Linked DNA regions of Haloglycomyces albus DSM 45210. The protein of the gene in region 2 interacts with the protein of the main gene of each other region in a pairwise test. Links are inferred from orthologs where the notes say so. Each region holds a gene or a part of one and is shown on either strand. Other genes may lie near its edges. The genes, in order: nth and aceE.

Region 1 (6,785 bases), 800 kb from region 2 along the record:
GTCTGGCCCTTGTTGACGTCGATGTACTCCATCTCTTTGATGAGTGATTCGACTGCTTCGGGGTCGACGCCCTTGAAAAGGGCGGCCCTGGCCAATACATCTTCCATGTCCTTCTCGCACCTTTCTAGTGAGCACTCTGGTGAGCACTATTCATGCTGTATCTCTGAGTCTATGTCCGCGATCATGTCAAGAAAAGCAAAATGTTCCTTTTTATGACCGCACCCCCGTCATGACATCCACGTTCCCACGACTTCCCTGGTCAATCAGTGAACCTAAAGGCGCTTTAAAGAGTCACTTACGTAATCCACGGGAGTTCGACGTTCACGTGCTCTCGCTCCAGTGGCGTTTGTGTGGACCCGTTTTCGTGGGCCTCTGCGTATTCACTTTTCATCGGAGGTATAAAAACGACATTTAGGCTTAAACATCATTTTTTATCCACGCACTAATGTATTAGTACTTTACCGGATGAATTAAGAGGTGTGGTAACGCCCTCGTTGAGACTCCCTAGACGACCGGCCTCAAAAACCTCACAAAATGAGGACCCAGACGGCGTGCGAGCAGGAAGTCGCCAATGTCAATTCAGTGTGACGTTCTATAGCGTACTGCTAATTGTGACCGCTGCCCACACATGTGAGGACTGACTCAGTGCTCGTGCGTGCGTCTTGGTATCGGCGCGTAATCTGAATAACATTCTCCTTATCTTATTCACAAGATCACTCGTCCGTGCCGAGCCCCTGGGCACGGCCTCACGATTCCGCCGCGGGCTAGGTGCACGCCCCCGTTCCCACTTCCGCGTTGGAGGACAGTCCGGCCTCCAACGCCGACTGTGCCTCGTTCATGGTCAAGGCGTAACCCGTCTCGGGGTCGTCAAGCGCGGCCGCGAAAATGACGCCGATAATGTACCCGTCCGTGGTAAGAAGTGGACCGCCGGAATTGCCGCTGATGATTTGAGCGCGCAATTGATACACCTCACGTGTCGTCGAGCCGTTTTCATATATGTTCGGGCCCGTCACCATGCGCGAATCGCGGATTCGAGCCGCGGTCGGAGTGTAATCACCACCGCCCGGATAACCCAACACAATGGAGTCCTCCCCGTCGGGAGCCGGTTGGTCCGCCAAAGGCAGGGCGGGGGCCTCCAGCCCCGGCACGTGGAGGATCGCCAGGTCGGCGTCGGAGTCGAACACCGTCACCCGCGCGTCGTACCTCGCGCCGTTCGACTCCACTTGGACGGAGTCGGTTCCCGCCACCACATGTGCATTGGTGACGACACGGTCGTCGGCGTAGACGAACGACGAGCCTTCGATCTGGCGACTGCACCGCGACGCCGAACCGTGTACCTTCAGCACCGAGGCCTCGGCGTCGCGAACCAACGGAGACGCCGCCAGCTCGGGGTCGGGAGGCGGCACGTCCGGAGCGTCGGTAGGACGTAGACCGCCGAATACATCCGGAATTTCGGACGTGTTGAGCTCGTCGCGCATCGACTCGTAGACGCCTTGGACGGGCGAGGGCATGTGGTCGTCGATGGTGCGAACCAATTCGGAATGCCGCACGGCACTGGCGACCTCGGGGATCGACGACATGGCCAGGGGAGCGGCGATGAGCCACGTGGCCAGGAAAACCGCGCTCAACGAAACGATCGGTCCACCGATATGGTCGAGCTTACGGAGTTTCTCCCATCGCAGGTGACGCCGCAGCTTATGGCCGAGGAAGGTGCAGACGGCCTGGCAGATCAGGGCGGTGGCGAAAATGACAATCAGAGCGGCGAGCAGCTTTGTGGAAGGATCGTGGTAATACCCGGCGATCCAGGGGACCAGCTGAACCCCCAAAACGGCCCCACCGAGAAAGCCGACGAAGGTGGCCGCCGAGATGATGAATCCCTGCCGGTAACCGTGGCCCGCAAAGAGCAGGGCAAGTACCACGATGACAATATCAATGACCAGTCCACCGGTCTCACCTGGCATTACTCAACTCCCTACCTTATGAGCGCCGCTGCCACACCCTGCGTTGCTGTTCCAGGGAGAAAAACCGATCCGGGTCCCAATCGCGCTCCATGCCCATGTCGGAAATCAGCCACGAGAGAACTCCACCGGTGAACCCCCAGATCAACGGCACTCCGTCAACGTGAAAGCCTGGCCCGGTTCTTCCACTGGGATATGTGACGGTACCACGGTTTTCGGGGTGAGCCAGAGTCCGCAAGGAAACGCTGTGCACCGCCGCAACCTCGTTGACGTCAACCGGCTGAACCGGATGCGGCTCGCTCCATCGCGCCAGCACACAGGTGACGAGATAACTCGACACCGGTATCCACAACGGAGGCAGCTCCACCCCGATCTCGACACCGGCGGGTTTGACGCCCAGCTCCTCCTCGGCCTCACGGAGCGCCGCGTCCGTCGCGTCCGCATCGCACTCCTCAAGAGCGCCCCCGGGAAAGGACATCTGCCCGGGATGGTGCCGCAGATGGTGCGCGCGCTCCTGGAGCACTATCTCCGGTCCTTCGTCACCATCGGCGAGCAGCACCAAAACCGCCGCGGAGCGAGCCCCCGACGCCCGCTGTGCGGTCGGCAGAGACGACAGGGAACCCGACCGACCGGACTCGTCGTCCACCGCACGTAGAAGATCGAACCACCATTCGGGAGCATCGCTCATACACTCAACTCCAGACCGAAGGCATCGTTGGACCGCTCCACCAACGTCTCGTAATCCACCCCCGCCTCGGTGACGACCTCGGCGATAGACCCGTCGGGACGTACCAGAACGAGAGCCGGCAGGGCCGGAACCGAAAAGTCCCGACGCAAAGCCTCCTCCGGATCGAAAACACTCGGGAACGTCACCTCGAAGTCCTCCGCGAACCAGCGAGCGCGATCACGAGTATCACCCGTGTTCACCCCGACCACATCCACCTGATCGGAATGGCTCTGAAAGAAACGCTCCAACTCCGGCATTTCCTCCCGGCACGGACCGCACCAACTCGCCCACAGCGACAACACCAGCGGTTGATCCGTCGGTCCGACGGTGAAAGGCTCGTCGGTCCCCAAACACGTCAAGTCGTGATCGCCGACCTCGGCGATGTCCACCTCGGCCTCATAGTCACCACACGGCACCTCCCACGCCGGAGCGGCGTCGCTCTCCTCGAGTGGAGACGACGACGATTGCGACGGGGACGTACAGGCCGACAGCGCCGTCACCGCCGCCAACACCACACCCCACGTCAAACGTGACCGTTTCCCCGCGATCCTCATGCGCCGCCCTCCGCTGAGACGCCGGCCAGATCGAGCAACTCCACCCGACGATCCCCCTTCACCAGGGGTGCCGCCTCGGCCGGATCGGTGGGGCCGTCTCCGAACGAGGGACAGTAACGCGCCAGGGTACAGGCCCCGCACGCGGGTTTACGCGCCTGGCATACGCGCCTGCCGTGGAAGATGATCCGGTGACTGAACATGGTCCACTCCGATTCGTCCAGCAGCTCGCGCAGGTCGAACTCCACCTTCACCGCGTCCGAGTTCTCGGTCAAACCCAGTCGGCGGGTAATCCGCAGCATATGCGTATCGACGGTGATTCCCGGAAGACCGAAGGCATTGCCCCGAATGACGTTCGCGGTCTTACGGCCGATACCCGGCAGCGCGGTCAACGCCTTGAGATCCGACGGAAGCTCCCCGTCGTACTTCTCCACCAGAGCCCGGCACATCCCGATGATCGACTTCGTCTTATTGCGGTAAAAACCCGTCGGACGGATCAGCTTCTCGACCTCCTCCGGATCGGCGGCGGCGTAGTCCTCCGCCGAACGGTAGCGGGCGAACAGGTCCGGGGTCGTCTTATTGACACGCACGTCCGTGCACTGAGCCGACAGGATCGTGGCGATCGCCAGTTCCAGGGGGTTCGAGTAATCCAACTCGCAATGGGCGTCCGGATGCGCCTCGGCCAGCAGTTTATCGACGGTGCGCGCCCGGCGTTTTCTCGCCAGGTCGGTTTCGGTTCCATTCTTGGCAGCAGCAGCGGTCACAGAGCCAGTTTACGCGAAGCACACGACCTTGATAAGGCCGTGATAACCACTTCATACGCCTACGATCCCGCGCCCGACACGGCCCTACGCCTGGGACGCAAGCACACCGCCGTGACGACCAAAAACCCGACGGCCAGCCCCGAAGCGAGCAATTCCACCATCCCCATCCGCCGAGCCGACGAGGACACGCCCCCGGGGCCGAACGCCGCCGTGTCGGACTCCAGGGCCGCCGGAATGTCCAGCATCCCCGACCCCAGGTCGGCGGGCCCACCGGTCGCGCTCGCCAGCAACATATGACGTAGTTCGGCGACCCCCGCCTGCGGATGGGCCTCCCGTAGCAAGGCCGCCGCTCCCGACACGAGGGCGGTGGAAAACGACGTTCCCGTCGCTCGCCGGTATCCGCCGTCGGGAGCCGGAACCCGTAGTTTCGCCGACGGTGCGGCCAAATCCGCGGCTTCGCCGGTGACGGCGGTGGGCCAGCGCTCGCCGTCGGGGCCTACACCGGTAACGGCCACGGTCAGCGGGTCGCGGCCCGGGTACCAGATTTCGGAGTCTCCGCTGCCGTCGGAGTTTCCGGTGCAGGCAATGACCAGGACGCCGTGGTTGTCGGCGTATTCGAGCGCTTCGGCGAGAGCGTAGGTGGAGCGACTGCCTCCCAGGGACAGGTTGATGATGTCGGCGTCGTTCTGTACGGCCCATTCGATGGCGGTGGCGACCGTGGTGGCGTCGTGGTATTTGTTCTCATCGTCAAGCACTCGCACCGGTAGAACGGTGGCGTCGGGGGCCACGCCGGGGGTGGGGGAGTCCCGTTGGGCGGCGATGAGTCCGGCGATCGCCGTTCCGTGGCCGACCGGGTCGTGGTGTCCGAGGCGCTGCGCGGGTCGATGTTGTGAGTCCGAAGCGGGTACGTATGAGAGGCCGTCTGTGACGTTCGGAGCCAAGGCGGGGTGCGTGGCGTCGACGCCGGAATCGATGACCGCCACCGTCACGTCGTCACCGGTCGCGTGTTCCCAGGCGGTTTCGGTTCCGATGCGGTCGTGGTGCCACGATTGCAAGCCGTTCGAGTGAGCCGCGCTCGGAGCCAGGACCACGAGGTACATCGATGCTACGATGAGGCAAAGGACCGCCGACCACAATGACGACGACGTCGTCGCCATGGCCCCACCGTGGTGCGGTCGTCGACGTCGGGTGCGTGAGGGCCGCGTTCCAGCGAGGCCGTACACCAACCGACGCAGCATTACCTGCAGTGTCCGCATCATCCACATAATGTAGGGATGGTGGCACGAAATGTGCCGCAACGGCGGTAATGACACGAATTCGGTTTACGGTTTTGTGACACTCCCCCGCCCGAGGTAATACGTGCAAGGGTGTCACGCTAACGTGACCGAAGCACGCGATAAAATGAAGTCCCCTCGACAACCTGGCCTATTCGGAGACCGATTCACATGATCCAGAGATAAGAGTGCAGAGTGACTTAGTACGCCTACACCGCTGCGCACCATCTGGTGGATCCCGAGATGAACGGACTTCACGGTAGGAACGACAGCCATAAAGATGCGGTGTGTACGGCTCCAGTTCTTTAGGACCGCGAAAGGGAAGGAATAAGCGGGACACCAATGTGGGAACCTAGCAATGAAATCGAACACCGACTGCGGGAAGCGTTGAGAGCAGAGGACCAGGAAGGCTACTTTTCCATTCTCTCTCAAATCGAACTGCTTCTCCCGGTATCCCAAGACGACCCCTCCGGCGTCAACGCTTCCTGGGCCACCTGGACAAGCGATGATCGCACGCATGTTCTCGCATTCACTTCCGAGACGGCCATGAACGCCTGCCTGTCAGGAGGTGCGGGGCCCGCCAAACCGCACCGCTTGCCCGCTTTGGCGGCGGCGTGGCCCAATGAGCAGTGGTGGTTGGCGGTCAACCCCGGACTTCCCATCGAAGGCTACCTTCCGGCCTGGTTCGTTTCCGAACTCTCGTCCAGTTCACCGCCTCCTCAACCGGCTCCGGGGCCGCCGGCTCAGCAGCCCAACCCCGGCTTCGGCGGTTCGGGTATCGCCTCCGACGCGTTCGGCAATCGCTCGGGGCCGCCACCCGCCGACGACCGCCTCATGATGCCGCCCGCGCCGCATTCACCGGATCTTCCCCCCACTGCGGTCAGCCCCAGTGACCAACAACGACCTCCGGCACCTCCACCCGAGGGCGGGCTGCCGCGACGCCAACCCGCCACGGAGATGGATCCCACCAACCTGCCCGGGCCTCCGCCGAATCAGGCTCCGGCTCCATCGCCCGCACCGGCGGCCACGCCGGCCGCTCCCGGCGGTAATGCCGATCAGCTCAGCGAACTGACCGGCGCGGCGGCCGAAGAGGCGCTTACCTCCGCTGCGACCAGTGGGGACACCTCGGCGTTTCTCATGGCCCTCATGCGGACGACCGTGCTGCTTCCCGTACCGGACACCGAAGTGGCGGCCATGCGCGTGGGCGATCCCAACTTCCGGTGGGACTCCGACATCGTCGACGGCATTCACGGCATCACGGTCTTCACCACCAAGGAACGACTGATCGAGCGCATGGGAGAGCGGCCGTACGTGACGGTGCCTTTCGGTTGGCTCGCCCAGCACTGGCCGGGGCATCAGTACGCCCTGTACGTCAATCCGGGAACCACCGCCGGGGCCAATATGCCCGGCGCGGAAATCGGCTCGCTCATCAAATGGGCCAAAGCAAAAGACCTCCTGGAGTTCTCCAACCGTCTGGAACGCTCCCACTCGGAGGCCGCCGCCGCGCAACG
Region 2 (7,195 bases):
CGACGAATCCTCCTCGCGCAAATCTGCAGTACCTGGAACAACCTGAGCTCCTCTCCAGCTCTACCGCCGCTGCGCACGCGCTGCGCGCGCTGCTAGCGGCTCGCCAGTTGGCATATCTGTGGGAAATGTGCGGTGGTTGAGCTCGTTGAACGGCAGAGGCGCCTCTACCGCTTCTTCGCTTCGGTCGAAACTCGCCACTTGCCATGTGGTTTGTGTAGTAGTCTTTTTCTTCCTGAACCTTCAGGCAGCTCTACTGCCGCATCACGGTAATGCGCTCGCGGCTTCAGGCTGGAATGTTTGGTATGAAGGTTTTTGCTGGTAACACGGGCAGTATTACTCTTTGGCCATGCCGTAGCACGTACGGTCAGGTCTGAGAGTGTGCCGTACCGGCGAATCGCCACAATTGCTTTGGGTTTGACTGAGCCGTGTTGACCGTTTGCTTCTGCCGGCCGCACTCCGGATATCTCTGTGAAGGATTCGTCTAATGACAGGGGTATCCGGATTTTTTTGTGTCAAATTCGCAGCACATCATTGATATGAGGGTCGTTGAATAGATCGATTCTAAATATAGAAACTATATTAACTAATAGTTATTATCTACTGTGACAAGGTATTATGTACATTACTTCTGGACTAAGTGGACTTATTATATACCCCTATAGGGTATTGCTTTCATTTATTATTTAATTAACATTAGTGTTAGTTTTTGTCCATGCCGCAGTAGGAGATTGCCGTGAATGTACGTATCACCTTGTCTCCCCGAATAAAACGCCTGCTCACTTTGTTGCACGTCGTCAGTGCCATGGTCTGGCTGACATATGTACTATTCGTCGCGCTCCTGGCCCTCCATGCCAAACTGTCCAGTAACACCTCCACGGCGGCTGGAGTATATGAAGTCCTGTATTACTTCAATACGCTTGGTGGGGTAGGAACCGGAGCAATCTCGGTATTGACCCTCCTGACAGGCGTTGCCTTGAGCGTATGCACTCCATGGGGACTGGTGAAATACTGGTGGATACTTCTGAAGCTCGCGATAACCGGTTCGGTCATCGTGTTCGGGTTGTTCGTCCTTCGTACCTCCATCCGCTATCTTGCCACCACATCGGGCGAGTCCTCGCCGCATGCGACCCAGGCGCTGGACTCACTGCTGTGGGGCTCGACGGGGGTATTCGCCCTCCTGCTATGTGCGGCCACGGTTTCCTACCTGAAGCCGTGGGGAACCGTCCGCACCCCCTCTGCACCAGTCGATCGAGGTGTCGGCAATCGGATTCCCGTCCGTGTTCGTCGGAAGTACGGTTTGACGTCCACAATTCAGTCACTTGAACTCGTCGGTCTTGACCGCCGGTTGCTTCCACGGTTCACGCCCGGCGCCCACATTGCCGTCCACCTCCCGTCGGGGCGAACTCGTCACTATTCCCTCTGCTCGTCACCTCGCGATCGGACGTATTACCGCATAGCGGTCCTGCGGGACGAAGGCGGCCGAGGAGGATCTCAGGAGGTGCACCACCTGCCGGAAGGAAGCGAGTTGACCATCGACCCGCCCCGCAATGCCTTTCCACTGCGACTTCATCCCAAATACGTGTTCGTGGCCGGTGGAATCGGTATAACGCCGCTGTTGACCATGGTGGAGCAAGTAGACGAGCTGGGTCTTGACTGGGAACTGGTGTATACCGCCCGACAACCGACGTCGCTTGCCTACGCTCACGAACTCTATGGCCGATGGCCGGGCCGGGTCAGCCTGTACTGCACGAGCGCGGGGCCCCGACCGAACCTCATCGAACTGCTGTCCCGACAACCGTCCCGTACCGGGATCTACAGCTGCGGTCCGGCTGCGTTGCTGCATAACCTACGAGACTTTGCCACGACCCTGCGCCCCGACCTTGAGCTCCACACCGAGCAATTCAACGGCTCCACCACGAACCGAGAACGCCACGAATTCAATATCCAGACCGATAAGCAGAACACGATCATCAACGTTCCGGCCCAATCCACTGCTCTCGACGCTCTGAACGAGACAGGAGTCGCCATAGAAAGCTCCTGCGGCACAGGAATCTGTGGAACCTGCAAGGTGCCGGTCATCGAAGGCGACCCGCTTCATCCCGACGGCATCGACGGACCAAGTGAGAACCGGGCGTTCTACCCGTGTGTAAGTCGGGCGGACGGAACGATAGTGTTGGACGTTTAACGTGTCTCGCCGTTGAAAAGGGGGTCACGATCATTGTCGTGACCCCCTTTTCAACGGCGAAAGTAGTCGCTAGGAATCGCCCCCGGCTTCACCGGCATCCGCCGCTGTCGGGTCGGTGATCTTGTATTGCTCTGCCGCCTGAACGGCCAGCTCCGGCTTCACTTCACCGGCGGCCGCCAAACGCTGCAATACCGCGACCACGGTCGACTCCGCGTCGATGTTGAAGTGCCGACGCAAAGCACCGCGCGTATCGGAATGTCCGAAACCGTCGGTACCCAAAGACGTATAGTCTCCCGGCACCCACCGGCTGATCAAGTCCGGCACGGCGATTTGATAGTCCGTGACGGCGACGAACGGTCCCGATGCCTGCGACAGCTGCTGTGTCACGAACGGCGTGCGGCGCTCGCGGTCCGGGTGGCGCAGGGCCTCGTTCTCGGCGTCCATGGCGTCACGGTTCAATTCACCCCAGGACGTGACCGACCAGACGTCGGCCGAGACGCCCCATTCTGCCGCCAGGAGGTCGGCGGCCCTCTGCGCCGCCGGCATGGCCGAACCGGACGTGAGGATCTGAGCCTTGGGGCCGTCCGCGTCGTTGGCGCGGACGCGGTGTATACCTTTGAGGATTCCCTGGAGATCAGCGTCCTCGGGCTCAGCGGGCTGTTCGATCGGCTCATTGTAGACGGTCAGATAGTAGATGACGTTTTCTTGCGTCTCACCGTACATTCGCTCCAAGCCGTCGCGCATAATGTGGCCGATTTCGTAGCCATACGACGGATCATAGGACCGCACAGCCGGGTTGGTGTGCGCCAACAATAGGGAATGGCCGTCCTCGTGCTGTAGACCCTCACCGTTCAGCGTGGTCCGACCGGCGGTGGCTCCGACGAGGAAACCACGGGTCATCTGGTCGGTGGCGGCCCAGATCGAGTCGGCGGTCCGCTGGAATCCGAACATAGAGTAGAAGATGTAGAAGGGAATCATCGGTTCGCCGTGCGTCTCATAGGACGTACCGGCGGCGGTGAAGGCCGCCATCGATCCGGCTTCGTTGATGCCCTGGTGCCACAACTGACCCTGCTTGGACTCCTTGTACGACAGGAACAGGTCACGGTCCACCGGCGTGTAGTTCTGCCCGACGCTGGAGTAGATCTTGTTGGTGGAGAACATGGCGTCCATACCGAAGGTACGTGCCTCATCGGGAATGATGGGAACCCAGCGCTTGCCGGTTTCCTTGTCCTTCATGAGGTCCTTGAGAACGCGAACCAGCGCCATGGTCGTGGCCGCCTTCTGCTTACCCGATCCGCGTTTGGCCGCCTTATACGCGGAATCTCCGGGTAGCGACAGCGGAATGTGCGTGGTCCGCCGCTCGGGAATATGTCCACCTTGATCAGCGAGGCGTTGCTGAATGTACTCCGCTTCCTCACTGCCTTCGGCCGGTTTCAGGTACGGCACGGTGTAGGGGTTTTCCTCGATGACGTTGTCGCTGATGTCCATGCCGAGGGTGTCGCGGAATCCCTTGATGTCGTCAATGGCCATCTTCTTCATCTGGTGAGTGGCGTTGCGACCCTGGAACGACGGTCCCAGAGTCATGCCCTTCACCGTGTGGGCCAGGATAACGGTCGGTTGTCCCTTATGCTCCACTGCGGCGCGGTAGGCGGCGTAAACCTTCCGGTCGTCATTGCCGCCTCGTTTCATGCTCCAGATCTGTTCATCGGACAGGTGTTCGACGAGTTGTAGAGCACGTGGATCGCGCGAGAAGAATTCATCGCGGATGAAGCCGCCGGATTCGGCGCGCAGGGTCTGGAAGTCACCGTCAGGCAGGGTGTTCATGAGGTTGAGCAGCGCACCGGTCGTATCGGCTTCCAGAATCGGGTCCCAGTCCCGGCCCCAGATGACTTTGAGGACGTTCCAGCCGGCGCCCTTGAAAGTGGCTTCCAATTCCTGAACGATTTTGCTGTTACCGCGAACCGGTCCGTCCAAACGCTGCAGGTTGCAGTTGATGACGAACGTCAGGTTGTCGAGGTTGTTGTTGGCCGCGTATTGCAGGGCTCCACGCGACTCCGGTTCGTCCATCTCACCGTCACCGAGGAAGGCCCAGACGCGCTGATCCGAGGTGTCCCGGACGCCACGGTCTTGCAAGTACCGGTTGAACCACGCTTGATTGATCGCGCTGATCGGCCCCAGGCCCATGGAAACGGTGGGGAACTGCCAATAGTTCGACATCAGGCGCGGGTGCGGATAGGAGGGAAGTCCGCCCTGAGGACGCGACAGTTCTTGGCGGAAACCGTCCAAGTCGTCTTCGGTGAGACGCCCTTCGATATAGGAGCGGGCGTACATCCCCGGCGAGCCGTGACCCTGGAAGTAGATCTGGTCGCCGCCGCCCGGATGGCGACGTCCACGGAAGAAGTGGTTGTATCCGACCTCGTACAGGTTGGCCGCCGAAGCATAAGTGGAGATATGGCCGCCCACTCCGACACCCGGGCGCTGCGCGCGGTGGACGGTCATGGCGGCATTCCATCGGACGAAGTTCTGAATACGCTGTTCGATCGCTTCGTCACCGGGGTAGTGTGGCTCGTCCGCGGCCGGGATCGTGTTGACAAAATCGGTGACCGTCGGAGACGACGGGAGATCCACCTTCTTGTCTTCGGCGTGATCGATCAATCGTTGCATGATGTAGCGGGCCCGATCGGACCCGGCGGTGCTGATCAAGCCGTCAAGTGAGGCCAACCATTCGTTGGTCTCTTCCGGGTCGGCGTCGGGTACACCGTTGGGTGTCACATCGCTGACGTCAGAGCGGTTGTTATCCGTTGTCACGGGCTTTACCTCGTTCATTAAGAGTCGTGAAGCCACTGGACCGTCGGCGAGCCTGCGCACCTCTGCAGGTAACGACGGTTCTGTGTCTTCGATAAAGGCAAGGTGTCTGTAGATTCTTACATCCTCAGTCGAATCTACCGCGCACTCCCACGTTATCGCAGTGTTCATGGGACCTGGGCCACAGCAATTCGGCCGGAATAACTCGATCCAGCTCACAACGGTGCCGCACCCGTCATTCGCGATATGCACAACAGGTCCCGCGACGTTGAAGCGATACGGTGAACAAATGACTGTTTCTCCCATGAACGTTCTGTGCGCCAGGGACGATCACCCGTAGGCGGCGGGAGAGACAATCATGCGCAATGACCGGACAATGGAAGGAGAGGCACGAGCATGCCACTCGAAGTAGGTCAGACGGCACCCGCCTTCACTCTCAAAGACCAGAACAACCAGGAAGTGTCGCTTTCTGATTTCAAAGGCGAGAAGAACGTCTTGCTGGTGTTTTACCCCTTCGCCTTCACCGGTGTCTGTGAAGGGGAACTGTGCGGAATCCGCGACAACCTGTCCAATTACGACAACGACGACACCGCGGTTCTGACCGTGTCCATCGATTCCCCGTTCGCTCACAAGGTGTGGGCCGAGCGTGAAGACTTCACCTTCCCGTTGCTGTCGGATTTCTGGCCGCACGGCGAGGTCGCTCAAGCCTTTGGCGTCTTCAACGACGAGAAGGGAATGGCCAATCGCGGGACCTTCGTCATCGACAAGGAGGGCGTGGTTCGTTTCAGTGAAATGAACATGCCCGGTGACGCTCGTGACCAGAGCGGATGGCAGAAGGCTCTGGAAGAGCTGTCGTCTTAAAACGGAATAGACGTATGTAGGGCATCGTTGAGCGTCGCTGGACGCGAATCTCAACGATGCCTCTTTTGTGTGGACGGCCTGTCACTTCAGATGGAACTCGGCCTGTCGCTGCGGTGGAGTTTACGCAGGAGACGATCGAGCTCCCGACGCTCCGCATCGTCCAGCGGAGACAGGACCTCGTCCAGGTATTCCACCTCGTCGCGAACGGCTCCTTCCACGGCCTGCCGCCCCTTTTCGGTAAGACGAACCCGCAGGGCACGACGATCGTCCGGATCGGGGAGCCGTTCGATCAGTCCGGAACGTTCCAGCTTGTCCAGGCGACCGGTGAGGCCGCCCGAAGTGAGCATGAGAGTGGAGCCGATTTGTTTGGGTGACAAGGTATAAGGTTCCCCACTGCGATACAGCGAAGCGGCCACGTCGAATTCGGTACGCCCCAGACCGTGAAGGCGGAAGATCTCCTCCAGGTGGGCACTGACCACCAGCCGTGAGACCCGGTGGAGCCGTCCGATGGTTCCCATGGCGTCGGTCGTCAGATCGGGTAGTTCACGATTCCACTGGGCAACGATGTCGTCAACGGCGTCTGAATGATTCACACCCCCATGATTCCAGGTCCATTCGGTGTTAGCTGACTCATCCCTAAGTATCTTGTATAAAACTAATTTAGTACTAAGATAGTTTAATCGAAGCTAAATCAGCGCCACGGCAAACGGTGCCACCGAAAGGAAACCGCATGCTCAACCGACCCATCGACCTGATCATCACCGCTCTCGCCCCCGTCATGTGGGGCACCACCTACGCCGTCACCACCGAATTCCTTCCCGCCGACCACCCCCTCACCACCGCCCTCATACGGGCGCTCCCCGCCGGACTCCTCCTAGTCCTCATCGCCCGCCGACTCCCTCAAGGAAGCTGGTGGTGGAAATCAGCGGTCATCGGCACCCTCAACATCGCCGCGTTCTTCGCTTTGCTCTTCATCGCCGCCTACCGGCTACCCGGCGGAGTCGCCGCCGTCGCGAGCGCGGTCGGCCCACTCGCCGCCGCCGGAGCGAGCATCATCATTCTGCGCAGCCACATCCGCCCCCGAACCTGGATACTGGGCATCACCGGAATATTCGGGGTGGCACTCGTATCGCTCACCGCCGAAGCACGGCTCGACCTCCTCGGCGTCCTGGCCGGAATATCGGGAGCCGCCGGAATGGCCGTCTCCACCGTGCTCACCAAACGCTGGGGACAACCCCACAACACCGGACCCGCCGCGCTTGCCGGCTGGCAACTCACCTGGGGCGGGTTGGTGCTCCTACCCTTCGCCCTCCTCATCGAAGGAAGCCCACCAGAACCAACCAG

The links.
Region 1: the proteins of aceE (region 2) and nth interact in binary tests that used the Escherichia coli proteins (3 or more experiments, as listed by UniProt). The link is inferred for Haloglycomyces albus DSM 45210 from one-to-one orthologs.

Annotation. Positions count from the first base shown.
Region 1 is NZ_AZUQ01000001.1:1,785,075-1,791,859, forward strand. The notes cover bases 2,119-5,017. They hold nth (endonuclease III), read right to left. Parts: upstream 4,001-5,017; coding sequence 3,236-4,000; downstream 2,119-3,235. Other genes in these bases: HALAL_RS0108395 (NUDIX hydrolase), read right to left, coding at 2,119-2,646; HALAL_RS17560 (TlpA family protein disulfide reductase), read right to left, coding at 2,643-3,239; HALAL_RS0108410 (S8 family serine peptidase), read right to left, coding at 4,060-5,017. Outside these bases: HALAL_RS0108385 (Crp/Fnr family transcriptional regulator), read right to left, coding at 1-107; HALAL_RS0108390 (MarP family serine protease), read right to left, coding at 765-1,961; more of HALAL_RS0108395, read right to left, coding at 1,978-2,118; more of HALAL_RS0108410, read right to left, coding at 5,018-5,259; HALAL_RS0108415 (SseB family protein), read left to right, coding at 5,617-6,785. UniProt on the Escherichia coli protein: DNA repair enzyme that has both DNA N-glycosylase activity and AP-lyase activity. The DNA N-glycosylase activity releases various damaged pyrimidines from DNA by cleaving the N-glycosidic bond, leaving an AP (apurinic/apyrimidinic) site.
Region 2 is NZ_AZUQ01000001.1:2,583,555-2,590,749, forward strand. Bases 2,055-5,363 are described here. They hold aceE (pyruvate dehydrogenase (acetyl-transferring), homodimeric type), read right to left. Parts: upstream 4,994-5,363; coding sequence 2,255-4,993; downstream 2,055-2,254. Other genes in these bases: HALAL_RS17745 (PDR/VanB family oxidoreductase), read left to right, coding at 2,055-2,185. Outside these bases: more of HALAL_RS17745, read left to right, coding at 734-2,054; HALAL_RS0111985 (peroxiredoxin), read left to right, coding at 5,387-5,851; HALAL_RS0111990 (MarR family winged helix-turn-helix transcriptional regulator), read right to left, coding at 5,938-6,444; HALAL_RS0111995 (EamA family transporter), read left to right, coding at 6,582-7,195. UniProt on the Escherichia coli protein: Component of the pyruvate dehydrogenase (PDH) complex, that catalyzes the overall conversion of pyruvate to acetyl-CoA and CO(2).